DNA from 2 places in the Bradyrhizobium sp. LA6.8 genome. Region 2 is predicted to be linked to the other one. Evidence: predicted binding sites of a transcription regulator. Region 2 holds the regulator's gene; the other holds the start of a gene.

Region 1 (9,336 bases), on a different contig from region 2:
CGACCTCGTAGACGGGGCCGGTATAGTATTCGAGGCCGCGCACGACGGAGGGATCGATGCGAATTCGATCTTCTCCGTATCCCGCAGCGGCGACAAGCTGCGCAATATCGCCTAACTCAGCGAGACCTTTACTGAAGAGACTCTCGCCTTCCATTTCAAAGAAGCGTTTCGGCAGCTCGCCTTCCAGATGATTGTGCCATGTGCCGTCTGGAAGTTGTTCGAACTTAAATTTGAACTGCAAACTTAGACGAACCGCCTCGATTTGATCGGAATCCAATCCTGCGCCCTTGGTAAAGTCGCCGCTTGGATCTTTTCTCCCGGGACCGAGTAGCTTCTCTACTTCCGCCCACTCAAACTTGTCAGCCTTGTCGATTGCCCTGAGCACAGTAAGGCGTCGGCCGGCGTTTTCGCCGCCCCCGAGCCCGATGCTCTCCATTACCCCGTCGAGCACTTTGCGGTTGTTCACTCTCACCACATACTGGCCGCGCTGGACGCCGAGCGCCTCCATCGTGTCCGCGGCCATCATGCAGATCTCGGCATCCGCCGCCGGTGTCGCCGAGCCGACCGTGTCGGCGTCGAACTGCATGAACTGGCGGAAGCGGCCGGGGCCGGGCTTCTCGTTGCGGAACACGTAGCCGACGCGGTAGCTGCGGTAGGGCAGGACCAGACCGTCGGTCCCGTAGCGCTCGCCGACGTAACGCGCGAGCGGCGCGGTCAAATCGTAGCGCAAGCTGATCCACTGCTCGTCGTCGTCCTGGAACGAGAACACGCCCTCGTTCGGACGGTCCTGGTCGGGCAGGAACTTGCCGAGCGCATCGGTGTATTCCATCGCCGGCGTTTCCACGGGCTCGAACCCGTAGAGCTCGTAGACGGCGCGGATCTTCTCGACCATCTCGCGCGTCGCCCGGATCGCGGCGGGGTCGCGATCCTCGAGCCCGCGCGGCAGGCGCGCCTTCAGTTTCTGGGGTTTTTTGGGTTTCTCGGCCATGCGCGGCGTTTACCAGCCGACGCGCGGTGCGGCAACCGAAGTTCGCTTTACCTCTCCCCGCAGGCGGGGAGAGGGGAACAGAATCTACGGCTGCTCCATCCGGGCCCTCAGCGCATCCGCATCCGCCTTTGGCAGCGACTTCAGCGTCGGCTTGATGGTCTCGCCGCCGACGATCTTGCCGTTGCGCATGAACATCCAGTCTGAAATGTCGGCTTCGCTGAACTTGACCGCGTCGCCGGCCCGTTTGCCCGGCAGATCGCGCGGCTCGTTGGCGAAGAGGCCCGAATAGGTACCGTTCGGCAGCTTCTTCACGTCACCGATCCAGATATGCTCTCCGCCCCTGCGGGTCGAAAAGCGCACCTTCAAGGCGTGCCCGGTCTCCGACGGCTTTGGCGCGTCATAGGACGCCCAGAAGGTGGGAAGCGTACCGCGGGCGCGCGCGATCGCGGTGTTCATCTCGGGATCGGTGGTGCGCACGTCGACGATCGGCGAGCGGTCTTGTGCGACGACCTCCGGAATGGGCCCGATGGTCAGGATGCCGAAAACGCTGACGCCGGTGATTGCGGCGAGAACGACCCATTTCATGGGCTGGGAGAGTTTTGTTGCCATGTTCGCGATGTCCAGGATGCTTCGATGTCTCCTGGCTTTGTCGCGTGTCGGCAGCAGCACGTTCATAGCGCAATAAGCCACAAACGTTGCGCGTTTCCCCTCTCCCTTGTGCGAGAGGGGAAACTTAATCGCCGTCGATCAAAACACCTTGCGGATCCAGTTGTGCGGATCGTTGGTGCGGCCGTACTGGATGTCGATGAGCTGCTTGCGCAGGCCCGTGGCGACGGGGCCGGCGGCGCCGCCGCTGATGTCGAAATCGCCGCTCACCGAGCGCACCTTGCCGATCGGCGAGATCACGGCAGCGGTGCCGCAGGCGAACGCTTCCTTCAGCTTGCCGCTCGCCGCATCCTTGCGCCACTGGTCGAGCGAGTACGGCTCCTCGCGCACCGTCTTGCCGGCATCCTTCGCGAGCGCGATGATGGAGTCGCGGGTGATGCCGGGCAGGATCGTGCCGAGCGGCGGCGTCGAGAGCGAGCCGTCCTCGAACACGAAGAAGACGTTCATGCCGCCGAGCTCCTCGATGTAGCGGCGCTCGACCGCGTCGAGGAAGACGACCTGATCGCAACCGTGCTGGATCGCTTCGGCCTGCGCACGCAGGCTCGCGGCATAATTGCCGCCGCACTTGACGGCGCCGGTGCCGCCGATCGCGGCACGGGTGTAGTTCTCCGAGACCCAGATCGAGACCGGCGCAGGTCCGCCCTTGAAATAGGAGCCAACCGGCGAAGCGATCACCGCGAAGATGTATTCGGACGACGGCTTGACGCCGAGGAAGGTCTCGCTCGCGATCATGAAGGGGCGCAGATAGAGGCTGCCCTCGCCGCCCGGCATCCAGGCGCGGTCGATGCGCACGACCTGCTCGACCGCCTCGATGAAGACGTCCTCGGGCAGCTGCGCCATCGCCATGCGGTCGGCGGAATCCTTGAAGCGGCGCGCATTGGCGTCGGGGCGGAACAGGTTCACACCGCCGTCGTCACGCTTGTAGGCCTTGAGGCCTTCGAAGATTTCCTGCGCGTAGTGCAGGACCGCGCCGGCCGGATCGAGCTGGAAGTTGGCGCGCGCCTCGATGCGTGCTTCGTACCAGCCGCCCTTGGCCTGGTTGTAGCGGACGATCGCCATGTGATCGGTGAAGACCCGCCCGAAGCCGGGATCCACCAGCTTGGCGACGCGGTCCTTCTCGGATGTCGGATTGGATGCGGGCTGGATGTCGAATTTCATACTCATGTCCTTGCCTCCCGCTGCCGGTAGCGGCGCTGTTCTGGCGCCCGCCTGCCCTGTTTGAGCCCGGCTGGCTTGATTAGGTTGTGGCTGGACCGCCGCCAGCCTTGTTACGGCCGGTTTCCGTGGCCAGCATGTCGCCGAGGACATGCTTTTGCGGAAGGCGGAAGTCCAGTATGTTTTGCCGAAATGCCGCTCGACAATCGCACGGTAGATCTGCTTCGGCCGTCGTCGCCTGTCCGGCTCTCTCCGGCCGCTCCTAGAACTGCCACCCGACGCGAAGCGATCTAAAATTTCGTGCGGGCTAATCGTTTTGTAACATTGAACCCAAGATACGTCAATATGCCTGACATAAATTTCGCAACTCCCTCTCAAGACGCAGCCGAGCCGCGGCCGGCCGCAGGCGATGGAGGCAATTTGCGCTGGGATATCATCGAACTGCTGTTCTTCGCCTATCGTGATTTCGTCGGCGATCCCGACCAGGAGCTGGAGGCTTTCGGCTTCGGCCGGGCCCACCACCGGGTCATGCATTTCGTCTATCGCTATCCCGGCCTCAAGGTCGCCGACCTGCTCGATGTCCTGCGCATCACAAAACAGTCGCTCGGCCGCGTGCTCAAGCAGCTCCTGGACGAGGGCTATATCGTGCAGAAGACCGGCGACAATGACCGCCGCCAGCGCCTGCTCTACGCGACGCCGAAGGGCGAGGCGCTGGTGCAGAAGCTCGCCGGACTCCAGACCACGCGGATCACCAAGGCGCTCGCCGAGCTGGCGCCGCAGGATGCCGATACCGTCAAGCGTTTCCTGCGCGCGATGATCGACCGCGACGATCCGGACAAGGTGCTGGAGACGATCTTCGCCAACGTCAATCAGGACGGAAAGGAGTGAACGTGCCGTTCGCTGCCACGCTCGCCCGCCCGCCGGTAGAACCGGCCGACGATGCGCCGCATCTGCTGCTGGTCGACGACGACCGCCGCATCCGCGATCTGTTGTCGCGCTTCCTCGCCAGCGAAGGCTATCGCGTCACCACCGCCGCAAGCGCCGGCGATGCACGCTCGAAGCTCATGGGCCTGCATTTCGATCTCCTGATCCTCGACGTCATGATGCCCGGCGAAACCGGCTTCGATCTCGCCCGCTTCATCCGGACCTCCTCCTCGGTGCCGATCGTGATGCTGACGGCGCGGCACGAGGCCGAAGCCCGCATCGAAGGCCTGCAAATCGGCGCCGACGATTACGTGGCAAAACCGTTCGAGCCGCGCGAGCTCGCGCTGCGCATCAACAACATCCTCAAGCGCGCCGCGCCGCCGCCGCAAACCGCCGCGGTGGAGAAGATCGCGTTCGGCCCTTACGTCTACCATCTCGATCGCGGCGAGCTGCGCCAGGGCGAGGAGGTCATTCACCTCACCGACCGCGAACGCGAGATGCTGCGGATTCTCTCGGAGACCCCGGGCGAGACCGTGCCGCGCAGCGCGCTCACCGGCAATGGCAGCGTCAACGAGCGCGCCGTCGACGTGCAGATCAACCGCCTCAGGCGCAAGATCGAGACCGACCCCGCCAATCCGCTGTTCCTCCAGGCGGTGCGCGGCATCGGCTACCGCCTGGTGGCCTCGCCATAAAGCAGTGAAGCGCGACCGATGAGCACGATCGATACCGGCCTGACGCTGTTGAAGAGCGCCGCCGGCCGCGTCTCTGCCGCCAATGGCTGGATGGGCAACGCGTTCAAGGGCTGGATGCCGACCGGCCTCTATGCGCGCGCGCTCCTCATCATGATCGTACCGATGGTGATCCTGCAATCGGTCGTCGCCTTCGTGTTCATGGAGCGGCACTGGAACACGGTGACGCGTCGCCTGTCGGCTGCTGTCGTGCAGGACATCGCCGCGCTGATCGACGTCTACAAGGGCTATCCGCAGGACAAGGACCGCAACGAGATCCGCCGCATCGCCCAGCAGCGCCTCGGCCTCGTCGTCGACTTCCTCCCCGCCGGCGACATGCCGCCGCCGGGGCCAAAGCCGTTCTTCTCGCTGCTCGACCAGACCCTGTCGGTGCAGCTCGGCCGCCAGATCGGACGCTCGTTCTGGATCGACACCGTCGGCCGCTCCAACCTCGTCGAGATCCGGATCCAGCTCGACGATGCCGTGATGCGCGTGTTCGCGCAGCGTAGCGCCGCCTATGCCTCGAACTCGGAGATCTTCCTGTTCTGGATGGTCGGCACCTCCTCGATCCTCCTGATCGTAGCCGTGCTGTTCCTGCGCAACCAGATCAAGCCGATCCTGCGGCTGGCAGACGCCGCCGAGAGTTTCGGCAAGGGCCGCGAGGCGCCGAACTTCAGGCCGCGCGGCGCGCGCGAGGTACGGCGCGCGGCGGTCGCCTTCCTCGAGATGAAGTCACGCATCGAGCGCACGATGGAGCAGCGCACCGCGATGCTTGCCGGCGTCAGCCACGATCTCCGCACCATCCTGACCCGCTTCAAGCTCGAGCTGGCGCTGATTGGCGACAACCCGGAGCTCGAGGGCATGCGCAAGGACGTCGACGAGATGTCGATGATGCTGGAGGACTACCTTGCGTTTGCCCGCGGCGATTCCGGCGAGCAGTCGCAGCCGACCGACATGGCGCAGGCGCTCGAGGAGCTGCGCAGCGACGCCGAGCGCCACGGCCACACCGCGACCGTCGCGTTCCACGGCCTGCCCGTGGTGACCGTGAAGCCGGCCTCGTTCAAGCGCTGCCTCGCCAACCTCGTCACCAACGCGGCGCGCTACGGCAAGAGCATCGCCATCAACGGCCAGCGCGATCACCGTTATTTGACCGTCACGGTCGAGGACGACGGCCCCGGCATTCCCGCGCACTTGCGCGAAGAGGTGTTCAAGCCGTTCCTGCGGCTCGACAACGCCCGCAACCAGGACGAAGGCGGCACCGGCCTGGGGCTCGCCATCGCCCGCGACATCGCGCGCTCGCATGGCGGCGACATCACCCTCGGCGACAGCCCGATGGGGGGATTAAGGGCGAGTGTGAGGATACCGGTGTAGTCGTTCTTCACCTCGCCCCGCTTGCGGGGAGAGGGAGCGCACCGGTTTCGCGGTGAACCTACTTCGGCAGCAGCGCCTTCAACTTGTCCATGTCGCGCACGTTCATCTTGAATCCGCCGGGCATCACGATGTCGCCGGGCTTCTGGTCGGGCTTGCAGGCCCCGAGCCACTTGGCTTCGAGCTGCATCGTGGTGTCGCGGCCTGCTGCGCCGGCGGCGCCGCCTTGCGCGTGCGACGAGGTCTTCACCGTATAGGCCGAGTTGAAATCGCCGGTGATCTCGGCATGCGAGGTCGTGCTGATGCCGGCGACGTTGCACTCGGAATCGCTGACATAGCCGGTCGCGGTCTTCTTGATGTCCTGCTTGGCGCAGATCTGCTTGGCCATCGGGGAGACGTTGTTGTTCATCTCCTTGTCGACGGTCTCGTCGGTGCAGTGCTGCATGGTCATCTCGGGCATGGGCGTGCCGGTCCTGACCATCTTCATTTCCCAGAGACCGGCCTTGCGCACCGGCAGATCGTCGGCGCTGGCGCTGCCTGCCGACACCACAAGACAAAGGGCCGAGCCGAGCAAAGCGAGCTTGCGCGCCATGTGGGAAGCTCCCGACGTTCCGAAAGCGCCTCAGTACAGCGTGCGGATCGGCTGTTGGGCCGCGCCATAGGGCACCCAACGGCAGGAGAACGAGATATAGCCGCCCTCAAAGGCCTGCACCGCGAGGAATTTCACGACCTTGCCGTAGCGCGCGCAGTGATCGACCGCGACCTGCCGCGCATCCGCCTGGGTCGCCATCGAATAAGCGATGATGCCGCCGGTGTCGTTGCCCTTGAACGGAGGCACCGGAAGCATATCGGCGCGTGCCGACTGGCTGGCCATCATCCCCAGGGCAAGAAGGCCCGCAGCCGCAATGATTCGCATTCCCGTCACTCCAGTTGGTTGGCGCCAGTTTACGGTGCCGGGATGTCCATGAAAAGAACTGATGCCCCGCCGGCTGCGAGGTTAGGGTCAACTCTTGGCCAAGTGTTGCCGCGCTGCACTTGACCTGCCCCGGCCTTCGCGGCACCGTCCATCCTTCGCAAGACCCAGCTGTCCGGATTGCCCATGCGCGCCCTCCCCCTGAAATCGCTCCGCTTTGCCACCTTGCTTGGCCTCATGTTCGGAGCGCTGTCGCTCGGTGAGGCCAGGGCCGCCAATCCGCTGGAGCTGAACTTCTGGCTGAACGGGCCGCGCTATGACGGCGCCGTCGTCGATTGCGAGAGGGCGCTGCCGACCATCGCCACCCAGTTCTGGGAGAAGGAAAGCTCGTTCTGGAATTCCTCGTTGAAGATCACTGGCTTCGCCGCCGTTCACGAGATCGCGTTCCGGCCCTGGCAGTCCGACAACATTCCGCGCCGCTATTGCACCGGCGACGCCATGCTCAATGACGGCAAGGTGCGCAAGGTGCATTTCTCGATCATCGAGGATGGCGGCTTCTCCGGCTACGGCAATGGTGTGGAATGGTGCGTGGTCGGGCTCGACCGCAACTGGGCCTACAATCCGTCCTGCCGCGCCGCCAGGCCCTGAGCCTCGATCGAAAGGCCTGAATCGGACTGATCAGGCGCCTGACGGGCCGGCCCGAACTTTGTTCTTGAAATGTTCTTGTTGCCTGCTAGGCTGATTGCACAGTCTAGTTGAGGGGCGTCGCCATGTTTCATTTTAGATTGCGTTCGTTCACCCGTCTCGTGATCTCACTGACCCTCCCCCTGGTTCTGGCCGCCGGGCTGGTCGCGCTGCCGGGCGGCGCGAAGGCCCAGGACAAACGGCAGAACGCGCCCGGCGAATTCGACTTCTATGTGCTGTCGCTGTCATGGTCGCCCTCGTTCTGCGAGGAGGCGTCCGAGCGCAACCGCGGCGGCGGCGGCGGTGGTCGCTCGCAGATGCAGTGCAGCGGGCGGCCCTACGCGTTCGTGGTGCACGGGCTGTGGCCGCAATATGAGAATGGTTTCCCTGAATATTGCCAGCGGCCGTCGCCACGCCTGAACCGCAGCATCGTCTCTTCGATGCTCGATTTGATGCCGGCGCCGGGGCTGATCTTCAACGAGTGGGACAAGCACGGCACCTGCTCCGGGCTCGACAGCCGCAATTATTTCGAGACGATCCGAAAGGCGCGCGCCGCGATCAAGATCCCGGCGGAATATCTCGAACTGTCGCAGGCCAAGACCGTGGCGCCGGGCGAGGTGGAGGAAGCCTTCATCAAGGCCAATGCGGGCCTGAGCAACGCGGCCATCTCGGTCACCTGCAATCGGACCCGGCTCTCCGAGGTCCGCATCTGCCTCAGCAAGGACCTGCAATTCCGGGCCTGCGAGGAGATCGAGCGCCGCGCCTGCCGCCGCGACCAGGTGACGATGCCGCCGATCAGGGGTGGGTAGTCCAAGTGCGCGTGCCCCGGACGCAGCGCCGTTTCGGCGGTGCGCTGCAGAATCGGGGTCCATGCTGCATGGGAATCCAGCCCCCCGAGTCCTCGGCCCTGGCCCGCAACGCTAAGAGCAGCAGCGCGTCCGGGACAGACGCGCATGCCGCTTTGCTCAAGCCGTGACGTAGCGTAGTCCTGTCTCATGAACTACCGTCACGCCTTCCACGCCGGAAACTTCGCCGATGTCATCAAGCACATCGTGCTCGCGCGCATCATTACCTACCTTCAGGACAAGCCGGGCGCATTCCGTGTCATCGACACCCATGCCGGCGCCGGCCTCTATGATCTCGAAAGCGACGAGGCGCGCCGCAGCGGCGAATGGCTGACCGGCATCGCGCGGCTGATGCAGGCGCGCCTGTCGAACGACGCCGTGGCGCTGGCCAAGCCCTATCTCGACATCGTTCGTGCCTACAATCCGAAGGGCGAACTCAAGGCCTATCCGGGTTCGCCGCTGATCACGCGCGGCCTGCTGCGGCCGCAGGACCGCCTCGTTGCCTGCGAGCTCGAGCCGAAGGCGCGCAAGGCGCTGATCGGTGTGCTGCGCCGCGACGAACAGGCGCGCGTGGTCGATCTCGACGGCTGGGTCGCGCTGCCGGCCTTCGTGCCACCGAAGGAACGGCGCGGGCTCGTGCTGATCGACCCGCCGTTCGAGGCGAAAGACGAGTTCGAAAAGCTCGGCGACGCCTTCTCGGCGGCTTTCGTGAAATGGCCGACCGGTATCTATGTAATCTGGTATCCGGCCAAGAGCCGGCGCGCCACCGACACGCTGGTGCAATCAGTGGCGCGGCTCGCAGCCGCAGCAAAACCACCAGGAAAATGTCTGCGTCTCGAATTCAGTGTCGCGCCGCAGCTTGATGGCGCCGCCCTCACCTCCGCCGGATTGTTGATCGTCAATCCGCCGTACACGCTGCATGGCGAGCTCAAGACGATCCTGCCCGAGCTGGAGATACCGCTCGGACAGGGCGGAGCTGCCAGATTCCGATTAGAGGTGCCGAGACCGTAACACCCCGGCATTCTTGGGAAAAAGATGCAGGAGCGGTAGTCAATCTGCAGAGAA
Region 2 (9,336 bases):
AGATCCGCATCTACAACCAGCTGTTCTCCAATCCGAGCCCGGACGCCTCGAACTTCGCGGCCGATCTCAATCCGCAGTCGCTGGAGATCCTCTCCAACGCGCGGATCGAGGCATCAGTTGCGGAAAGCAATGCGACCGAGCCGATGCAGTTCGAGCGTCAGGGCTATTTCGTGCGCGACAAGGACTCGACGCCGGGCAAGCCGGTGTTTTCGCGCACCATCGGCCTGCGCGACACGTTCGCGAAGGAAGTCGCCAAGGGCTGAGGGGATTGGGCACATGAGCAGTGAAGCCGACGCGATCGTTTCCGCCATCATCGCGAAATGGTGCGCCGGCTTCGCGACACTCGATGCGGCTGCGCTGTCGTCGCTCTATGCGAAGAACGCGTTCTTCTTCGGCTCGAATCCAAGCCTCTATCGGAGCCGGGACGGCGTCGCCGATTACTTCAACGGCCTGCCGCGCTGGCGCCAGCCGAGCGCCGTGTTTTCCGAGGTGCGCGCCGCGCAAGCCAGCCCGGACCTGATCAACATGGCCGCGATCGTGTCGTTTGACCTCGCCGGCGAGAGGGCGGAGTTCTCGGTCAAGATGAGCTGGGTCATCCTCCGCGAGGACGGCGACTGGAAGATCGTCAATCACCATGCCTCGTCGCGCGCGCCGTTGATCTAGCCGTCGCGCTACTCCGCCTCTCTCGTCATTCCGGGCTCGCGCCAAGTGGCGCGCCCCGGAATGGCGATAGCAACGAACGCTGCCCCCGCGCGTTGGGGTGGGTCCAACAAGGAACCCACCATGCAGAACATCGCAGAGCATATGGAAGTCATCGGCGCCGATGGCGTCCACATCGGCACGGTCGACAAGGTCGAGGGCCATCGCATCAAGCTGACCAAGAAGGACAGCGGCGAGGGCAGCCACAAGGGCCACCATCACTTCATCGACAAGGGCCTCGTTGCCGGTGTCGAGGGCAACAAGGTTCGGCTCTCGCCCAAGGCGGACGTCGCCGTGACGATGGAAGAGGAAAAGTAGGGGGACCTTCGCTCCGTTCCTGATCCGTACCGCTATTCGCGCAGCCGCACGTTCCGGTAGCCTCCTGGCCTGTCGCGTATCGTAAGGTGCAGGGAATGGCGCAGCCGGACCGGCCAGTTCGGTCCCAGGGGATCGCGGGGACTTGGATCGCGGGGACTTGGCCCGTCGGCCGAGCTGCATCCGCGGGCGGCCTCGTGCCGGCAGGGTTCGACCTCTGGACGTCGCTGGCCGAGACCCTGCGCGAATGGGCGCGCGCCGAGGCCGGCGCCGGGCGATTGTTGCCGTGGGTGCCGGTCGCGTTCGGCGGCGGCATCGCGCTCTACTTCGCTGCCGATCATGAACCGGTGCTGTGGGTCGTTGCCGCAACGGCCATCGCGCTCACGCTTGGCGCCGTGCTGTTGCGGCGGAGCCGGTTGTTTGCGCCGGCGATCATGATCGCGGCGGTGGCGGCCGGTTTTGCCACGGCGACCTGGAAGACGGCGCGGATCGCGCACACGGTGCTGGCAAAGCCGCTCTATTCCGTCTCGCTGTCGGGCTTCGTCGAGACCCGCGACATCCGCGAGCGCACTGACCGCTTCGTGCTGCGCGTCACCGCGATGGAGGCGCAGCGCAGCGACGTCAAGCTCGAGCGCGTGCGCCTCTCCGTGCGCAAGGGGACTGCGCCCGAGGTCGGCAGCTTCGTGCAGTTGAAGGCGCGGCTGTTGCCGCCGTTGTCGCCGGTGCGCCCCGGCAGCTATGACTTTTCGCGCGACATGTTCTTCCAGGGTATCGGCGCCTCCGGCTTCGTGATGGGCACGATTGCGGCATCGGTGCCGCCGGACGCCGGTGGCTTGCGGCTACGTTATGCCGCCTTCATGCAGGGTCTGCGCGATGCGATGGACGCGCGCATCCGCGCCACGCTCGAGGGCGACAACCGGGTGATCGCGACCGCGCTGCTCACGGGCCGGCGCGATGCGATTACCACGCCCGTCAACGACGCCATGTTCATCTCGGGGCTGGGACATGTGCTCTCGATTTCCGGCTATCACATGGCGGTCGTCGCCGGCGTGGTCTTCTTCGCGGTGCGCGCGCTGCTGGCGTTGATCCCTGGAATGGCGGCCGGCTTTGCCATCAAGAAATGGTCGGCGGCTGCGGCGCTGGTCGCAGCCGCGTTCTATCTGCTGCTGTCGGGTGCGGAGGTCGCCACGCAACGCTCGTTCTTCATGACGGCGGTGGTGTTGATCGCGGTCATGGTCGATCGCCGTGCCATCACCTTCCGCACGCTGGCGGTGGCCGCGCTGATCGTGCTCGCGGTCGCACCGGAAGCACTTGTGCATCCGAGTTTTCAAATGTCCTTCGCCGCGACGCTCGGACTGGTGGCACTGGTGCAGATCGGCATGCCGAACCTGTTTGCGTCGCCCGATCATTCCGCGACCGCGCGGATCGCAATGTGGGGCGGACGCGAGATCGCGATGCTGTTCCTGGCCTCGCTGATCGCGGGGCTCGCGACCACGCCCTATGCCGCCTTCCACTTCCACCGCGTCACCCCGTTCGGCGTGCTCGCCAACCTCGGGGCGATGCCGGTGGTCTCGGCCCTGGTGATGCCCGCGGGCCTGTTGGGCTTGATTGCAGCGCCGTTCGGACTCGATGGTCCGTTCTGGTGGCTGATGGGGATCGGCATCGACTGGATGGTTGCGGTGTCGCGCTGGGTGGCCGCTTTGCCGGGCGCGATCGGCCGTATCTCGGCTTTCGGCATCGCACCGCTGATCGCTGCAAGCTTGGGGATCATCGTGATGGGTTTGTTGCGCACGCCGTTGCGCTGGGCCGGCGCGGTGGTGCTGTTCGCCGCGATCCTCTGGGGACTGCGCGCGCGGCAGCCCGATATCCTGATCGCCGGTGACGGCCAGAGTGTCGCGGTGCGGGGCAGGGATGGGCACTTGCATCTGATCAGGTCGAGCAAGGACAGTTTTCTTCTGAAGGAATGGCTCGCCGCCGACGCCGATCCGCGCGATCCCGGCAGTGCCTCACTGGCCGTCGGGGTGTCGTGCGACGAAGCCGGCTGCGTGACGCCGCTCGCCGACGGGCGCCTGGTCGCGCTGGCCTTGCGCATCGATTCACTGGCTGACGATTGCAGCCGGGCCGCGCTGGTGGTGACGGCGCGGCCGGCGCCGCCGGATTGCGCAGCGATGGTTGTCGACCGTCAGCGTCTCGCAAGGCAAGGCGCGCTGGCGCTGACGCGAAGCGGCGACGGTTTTGCGGTTCAGGCGGCGAAGACGAGGGGGACAGACCGTCCGTGGTCGCCGGCGGCGGCCGGCGAGGCGGATTTCAGCGCGAGCCTTGCGCCGCAGGCGGCGGCTCCCCGCAACCGCGACGCGACGCCATCGGAAGCCGACCTGCAGGCCGAGGATTGAGCGGACGGGTTACAGATACCAGGCCAGCACGGCGTCGAGCCTGGCGTTGCCGATCACCGGCAGGACGACCATCTGGCTCAGTCCAGAGGCGCAGGCCTGCGAGGCCGCGACCGAGACGTCACGCGCGAGATCGTCGTTGAGTGCGGGCATGCCGGTGGCCCAGGCCCCGCCGATGCTGCCTTCGCCTTTGGCGATGGATTTCGTCGCATAGAGCGCGGCGAGGTCGGTCTGCGCGCTGCAATCGCCGGCGCGGAAGACCAGCGCCGAACGGGCCTCGTCCGGGACCCAGATCTCGAAGCGTCGCGCAATCGGGGTCGCCCGCGCGGAGAGAAATGTCAGCACCCAGGTCTGATCGGTGCCGGTCCGGTAGGGAACGCCGACGCCGAGATTGATACCGACCTTGGCGGCGTCCTCCCAGCGCAGAAAACTCCTGGCATCGTGCAGGTCCTTGATGATCAGCGGCAGGCCGGCTTTCCAGATGCGGCCGGGCAGGCCGAAGCCGCGCGGAAATCTGGTATGGCGGGAGTTGAATTCGAACATGTCGGCGGTGCCGTAATAGCCGTCGACGAGCCCCATCTCGTAGGAGGTTTCGGCATCGTTGTGCCAGAGCTCGATCGCGCCGACATGGGCCTCGTCGTCGCCGCAGAACAGCACCATGACGGCTTGCAGGAATTCGCCTGAAAACACCGGCACCGCCACGCCGCAGGTCAGCCCGGCGGCGATGGCCTGATCGGTCCGCTTGAAATAGGAATCGGTGAATCTGGTGAGGATCACGGGGTGGCCGCCAGCCCAGGCCTTGCCGGGAAGCCCCTCGTCATATCCGAAGTGCAGATCCTCGCTCACGTCCCTAAACGCGGACAACCCTTCGCCGTAGAGGCCGCCGCCGAATTCCAGCCGCATGCGCGTGCGGTCAGGCACCCAGAGTTCAACGACGCGAATGAAGGTCTTCATCGAACGTGCCCGCCGTCTCAAGCCGCACCAAGCATCGGCCATTTGGCTGCGGAACGGACGTTCAAAATTCAGGCAGGACAGCGCAAACTTCGTGCGGTGGGAGACGCCACGGCTTGGTCCGCCCGATGGAGTTTCGCGGGACACAAACGACACCATCTCGCCGGCCTCGGCCGGCGATGGCGATTTTCAATCCTGGCCCGACCTGCCGGCCGGGAATGGCTGCATCAGCCGATCGGCAGGCGGGTGATGGTTGTCCGGCTGTCGGTGATGGTCTGCGGCTTGTGCTCGCGCTCGCCGAGCGGCTGGGTCACCGGTAGCTGCAGCACGGTCGCACGCTGGCCTTCGACCAGCTGCGTCACCAGCACGGATTTGCCGTCGGGGAATTCGATCGCATCATGATGGCGATCGGGAATGTGCGGATCGATCTTGCCGAATTTGCCGACGCGCGAATTGACGGTGCGCGTCCAGATCCAGCGATTGTCGTAGCGGACGTTGTCGGCGAAGGCGAGCTCCGTTCCCGGGAGCAGGCAGACCGCGACGGTCGGATCGGCCGCGGAGGCAAAGCCGCGCGTCGAGGTGCCGCGGAAGGTTGTCGTGACGATCGTCTCGCCGACTTCGGCGGGACGCGACGCGACGGCATGCAGGCTGTAGTCACACATCGGGTGCTCCTCATGCAGGGATAGCGACCCACGTCTCTTAATCGAGGCGCAGGCCTCTATCAGAGTGGAAATACCAAACGTTCTGCCGGGTTGTAGGCAAATCTACGGCTCGCCGCCGCAGGCCGCAATCACATTAACTTTCCCGAATCCACCAGGAACAAAGCCCGCCCCTTTGCATTCTGCAGGCGCGTGTCAGCGCCCCGCAGGCGCCGACCAGCCGGAATATTGCCAGCCCGGCCGCGACGGTTGGTCGACGGCGTCGAGGGCCTTGCGGACTTGCTCGCTCATGGCGGTATCCTTGCGGACATGGGGCCGCGATTGCGCGGCCAAGGCTTGCACGGCCAAGGCTTGCGACGCTGATGCTGCGATCAGCGCCACAGCAATTGTGCTCAGAACGATCCGGCGCATGACTTCTCCTCGAACCTGAAGGCCGCGAAGCAGGGCTGCTTCGTGCGGCGTGCCGAGGATTTACCGCTGGAGGAGGGGCCGGATAATCTGCGCGAAACCAGAAAGACTATCCAGCGGAAGCGGACAATCGTCCGCTCCAATCTCGGATCGGCGCCGCCGATCGAAAGCGCGCGGGGCGCCAAATAACCGATACCGGCACGTCCGGTATCAATACTTCCGGTACAGCCCGATCAGCTTGCCCTGGATCTTCACCCGGTTGGGCGGCAGAATGCGGACCTCATAGGCCGCATTGGCGGGCTCGAGCGCGATCGAGGCGCCGCGGCGGCGGAAGCGCTTGAGCGTCGCCTCCTCGTCGTCGATCAGCGCCACCACGATATCGCCGGTATCGGCGCTCTCGTTGCGCTGGATCAGCGCCATGTCGCCGTCGAGAATGCCGGCCTCGACCATGGAATCGCCGCGCACTTCGAGCGCGTAATGTTCGCCCGAGCCGAGCATGTCAGGCGGTACGCTGATGGTGTGGCTGCGGGTCTGCAAGGCCTCGATCGGCGTACCGGCCGCGATGCGGCCCATCACGGGGACCGCGACGGGGCGCTCGCCCTCGTCCGCCGGCGGGCTCGAAGTCGTGCGGACCTTGCCGAGATTGCCTTCGATGACGCTCGGCGTGAAGCCGCGGCGGCTGCCGGCAGCGGCCTGAAGCTCGGGCAGCTTGATCACCTCGATGGCGCGGGCCCGGTTGGGCAGGCGCCGGATGAAGCCGCGCTCCTCGAGCGCAGTGATCAGGCGATGGATGCCCGATTTCGAGCGCAGGTCGAGCGCGTCCTTCATCTCATCGAAGGAGGGCGGCACGCCGCTTTCCTTCAGCCGTTCGCTGATGAACCGCAGGAGCTCGTATTGTTTGCGCGTTAACATCTCGACCAAAATCCCCCGGTTGATGTCGTTCGATTCCGAGACGCTGAATTCAGCAGTAAGCCGCTACATTCTCGAAACAAATCATGAACGGACACTATATGTTCGATACATGTTCCGCAACTGCTTAATTTACCGTGAACGCGACAAAGTTCGCGGAACGCACGCGAACGAAGCGCTCAGACGGGCAGCCGCAAGACCTCGCAAGGCGTGCCGGCTTCGGCCTTCGGCGCGAATGGCGCGCGCACGAGAAGTGCCTGTGCCGCAGCGAGATTCGCAAGCAGCGAGGAATCCTGGTGATTGACCGGAAGGGCGACGAGCGTGCCGTCATCGCGGAGCTCGAGGCGTGCGCGCAGGTAATCCTCGCGCTGGTCGTTGGCGCCGACATCGCGGCCGAGCACCGCGCGTTCGCGGCGGTGATGAATCATCGAACGGCCCGAAAGCGCGCGAATCAACGGCACCATGAACAGGAAGCCGCAAACGTAGGATGACACGGGATTGCCGGGCAGGCCGATCACGCGCATCGCGCCGAGCCGCCCGTTCATCATCGGCTTGCCCGGCCGCATCGCGATCTTCCAGAACGCCATCGAGATACCTTCGTCCCTCAGCGCCTGCTGGACCAGATCGTGGTCCCCGACCGACGCGCCGCCGGTCGTGATCAGGATGTCGGCGCCGCTCTCCCGCGCGCGGCCGATGCCGGCCGTGGTGGCCTCCAGCGTATCGGCGGCAACGCCGAGGTCGATGGTATCGGCGCCCTCGCTGCGGGCGAGCGCGTGCAGGGCGTAGCCGTTGGAATAGACGATCTGGCCGTGGCCCGGCGTCGTACCCGGCATCACCAGCTCGTCGCCGGTCGCGAGGATCGCGACCTTCGGGCGTCGCCGGACTGGCAATTGCGGGTAATTCATGCCGGCGGCGAGCGCGAGGTCGCGCTCGGTGAGCCGGGCTCCCTTGCGCAGCAGCACGTCGCCTTCCGAGAAGTCGACGCCGGCGGGGCGGATGTGCCGCCCCGTTACGGCGGCTTCCTTGATGGTGATGCGCTTGCCGTCCGCGATCGTGTCCTCCTGGATCACGACCGCATCAGCGCCATCGGGAACGACACCGCCGGTGAAGATACGCACGGCCTCGCCGGCGCCGACCGATCCCGCAAACGGGCGGCCCGCCGCGACCTCGCCGATCAGGGTGAGCTGGGAGTCGATCTTCGCCGCATCGACCGCGCGCACCGCATAGCCGTCCATTGCCGACATCGCCTGCGGCGGCTGCGTGCGCCGCGCGGCGACGTCGCGCGCGAGCACGCGGTGGAAGGCTGCGTCGAGCGCGATCATCTCTTCAGGCAGCGGCTCTGCGCCCGCCAGCACCGCAGCGAGCGCGTCGGAAACCGGCATCAGGGCCACGGGTGAAAACTCCTGCTGGGCCCGTTCGGGCAAATCGGCGGCGAGAGTTCTAGCCGAGTGCAGGCGCAGAGGCAAAACAGTGGCCGCGCAGGATGATTTATCCTGCGTCATCCGCTCTGCGATGAAGGGTGAGCATCAAGTCCGCCGCGGCATGATCCAGAAAGCGAGACAGACCGGTACGAGGATGGCCATGGCGAGGACGAGAAGGACGAGAGCCACGGCCAGCATCGGTCAACTCCCCGGCGGCTTGTACGGACTGACGTCCGGCGCTGCGGGGCCCTGATCCTTGTCAGGCAGCGGGTCGGCCTGGGATTTCAGGTCGGCGGCCTTGCTGATCAGCTTGGCGGAAAGCTCAGAATCCGAGGTGGTCCTGGCGAATTTCATCAGCAGAGAGGCCTGCTTGGTGAGGTAGGTTTTGCCCAACACGACGATAAGCCCGATGTAGAATTCCCAACGGACTCATGAGTCCTGAGAGGGGCAATCGTTCCGGGAACTCTGTATAAAAATGCACAAAGGGTTTTGGTTCCTCGCCCCCGGGCAATATAGTTCCATTCGCGGCCCGTCGGCTTGCCGGCCAAAGATCAGATTCCGAGCGCCTTGAGGGCGTTCCCGACGTCGCGGGGCGAGGTCACGTGGACCGTGGTCAGGCCGCGCGACCGCGCTCCTTCGATGTTCTCGGCAAGATCGTCGAAGAACACGATACGGTTCGCGGGCACGCCGATCGCCGCCACGACATGGTCGAAGGCCTCCACATCGGGTTTGCGCAGGCCGATGCTGGACGACAGATACAGCTCGCGGAAATGGCCGAGCAGGGCGGCATATTCCTTCGAGAAGTGGTCCACATGCGGCCGGTTGGTGTTGGAGAAGGCGTAGAGCGGCAACTGCTTTGCCGCACGTGGCAGCAGCTCGGCGATGTCGGGCATCTCGCCGGCGAAGATCGCGTTCCAGCCCTCCAGGAACTGGGCGTCCGAGATGCCGATCCCGAGCGAGACGCGCAGCGAGTCAAAATAGGCCTCGTCGCTGATCTTGCCGACCTCGTGCAGCCGGTAGGCTTCGCTGTCCCGCACATAGCGCGCGACGATGGCTTCCGGCTTGCAGCCGGCATGTCCCGCCCAGCAGGCGATCGCCTTGGAGAAATCGATGTCGAGCACGACGCGCCCGAGATCGAACAGGAGCGCGTCCGCGCTGCCGGGAGAGAGCGAGCTCATTGCATCCTTTCACTCAATATCGATAGGGGTCGTGGTCGAACAGCGGGAACGCGCTGAACACGCTCGGCGCATTCGTTGCGGTCGCCTGGTGCAGGCAGGACTTGTCGACCTCGGCGAACGAGGTGGCGCCCAAGAGGCCGAGGCAGCGCAGCACCTCGTCCTCGAGCAGCTCCAGCATTCGCCTCACGCCGGCCTCGCCGGCCGCGGCCAATGCCCAGCATTGCAGCCGGCCGATGCCGACCATGTCCGCGCCCGCCGCGATCGCCTTGACGATGTCGGTGCCGCGGCAGAAGCCGCCGTCGACCATGATCTTGGCGCGTCCCTTCACGGCCTCGGCGATCTCGGGCAGCACATGCATGGCACCGCGGCCGTGATCGAGCTGGCGGCCGCCATGGTTGGAGACGTA

The links. Region 2 encodes LexA, which represses DNA repair genes until DNA is damaged. Its sites were predicted from a motif close to TGTTCNNNNTGTGTTCNG; they were not measured.
Region 1: a site for LexA is predicted at 7,450-7,467, ahead of ABIA90_RS32830 (ribonuclease T2 family protein). Genes of this name have one in related genera too.

What each region holds. Positions count from the first base shown of each region.
Region 1 is NZ_JBEPQQ010000008.1:224,515-233,850, forward strand. It holds gene hisS (histidine--tRNA ligase) at 1-988, opposite strand, end outside; gene ABIA90_RS32790 (YegJ family protein) at 1,073-1,597, opposite strand; gene ABIA90_RS32795 (branched-chain amino acid aminotransferase) at 1,736-2,818, opposite strand; gene ABIA90_RS32800 (MarR family winged helix-turn-helix transcriptional regulator) at 3,155-3,697, shown strand; gene ABIA90_RS32805 (response regulator) at 3,694-4,425, shown strand; gene ABIA90_RS32810 (ATP-binding protein) at 4,444-5,832, shown strand; gene ABIA90_RS32815 (DUF3617 domain-containing protein) at 5,891-6,421, opposite strand; gene ABIA90_RS32820 (hypothetical protein) at 6,452-6,745, opposite strand; gene ABIA90_RS32825 (hypothetical protein) at 6,929-7,390, shown strand; gene ABIA90_RS32830 (ribonuclease T2 family protein) at 7,513-8,235, shown strand; gene ABIA90_RS32835 (23S rRNA (adenine(2030)-N(6))-methyltransferase RlmJ) at 8,422-9,282, shown strand.
Region 2 is NZ_JBEPQQ010000003.1:567,999-577,334, reverse strand. It holds gene ABIA90_RS16380 (glutamine--tRNA ligase/YqeY domain fusion protein) at 1-263, shown strand, start outside; gene ABIA90_RS16375 (nuclear transport factor 2 family protein) at 277-663, shown strand; gene ABIA90_RS16370 (DUF2171 domain-containing protein) at 784-1,017, shown strand; gene ABIA90_RS16365 (ComEC/Rec2 family competence protein) at 1,113-3,407, shown strand; gene ABIA90_RS16360 (GAF domain-containing protein) at 3,417-4,358, opposite strand; gene ABIA90_RS16355 (hypothetical protein) at 4,583-5,017, opposite strand; gene ABIA90_RS16350 (hypothetical protein) at 5,210-5,425, opposite strand; gene lexA (transcriptional repressor LexA) at 5,633-6,334, opposite strand; gene ABIA90_RS16340 (molybdopterin molybdotransferase MoeA) at 6,511-7,722, opposite strand; gene ABIA90_RS16335 (hypothetical protein) at 7,954-8,148, opposite strand; gene ABIA90_RS16330 (HAD family hydrolase) at 8,304-8,930, opposite strand; gene ABIA90_RS16325 (alpha-hydroxy acid oxidase) at 8,944-9,336, opposite strand, start outside.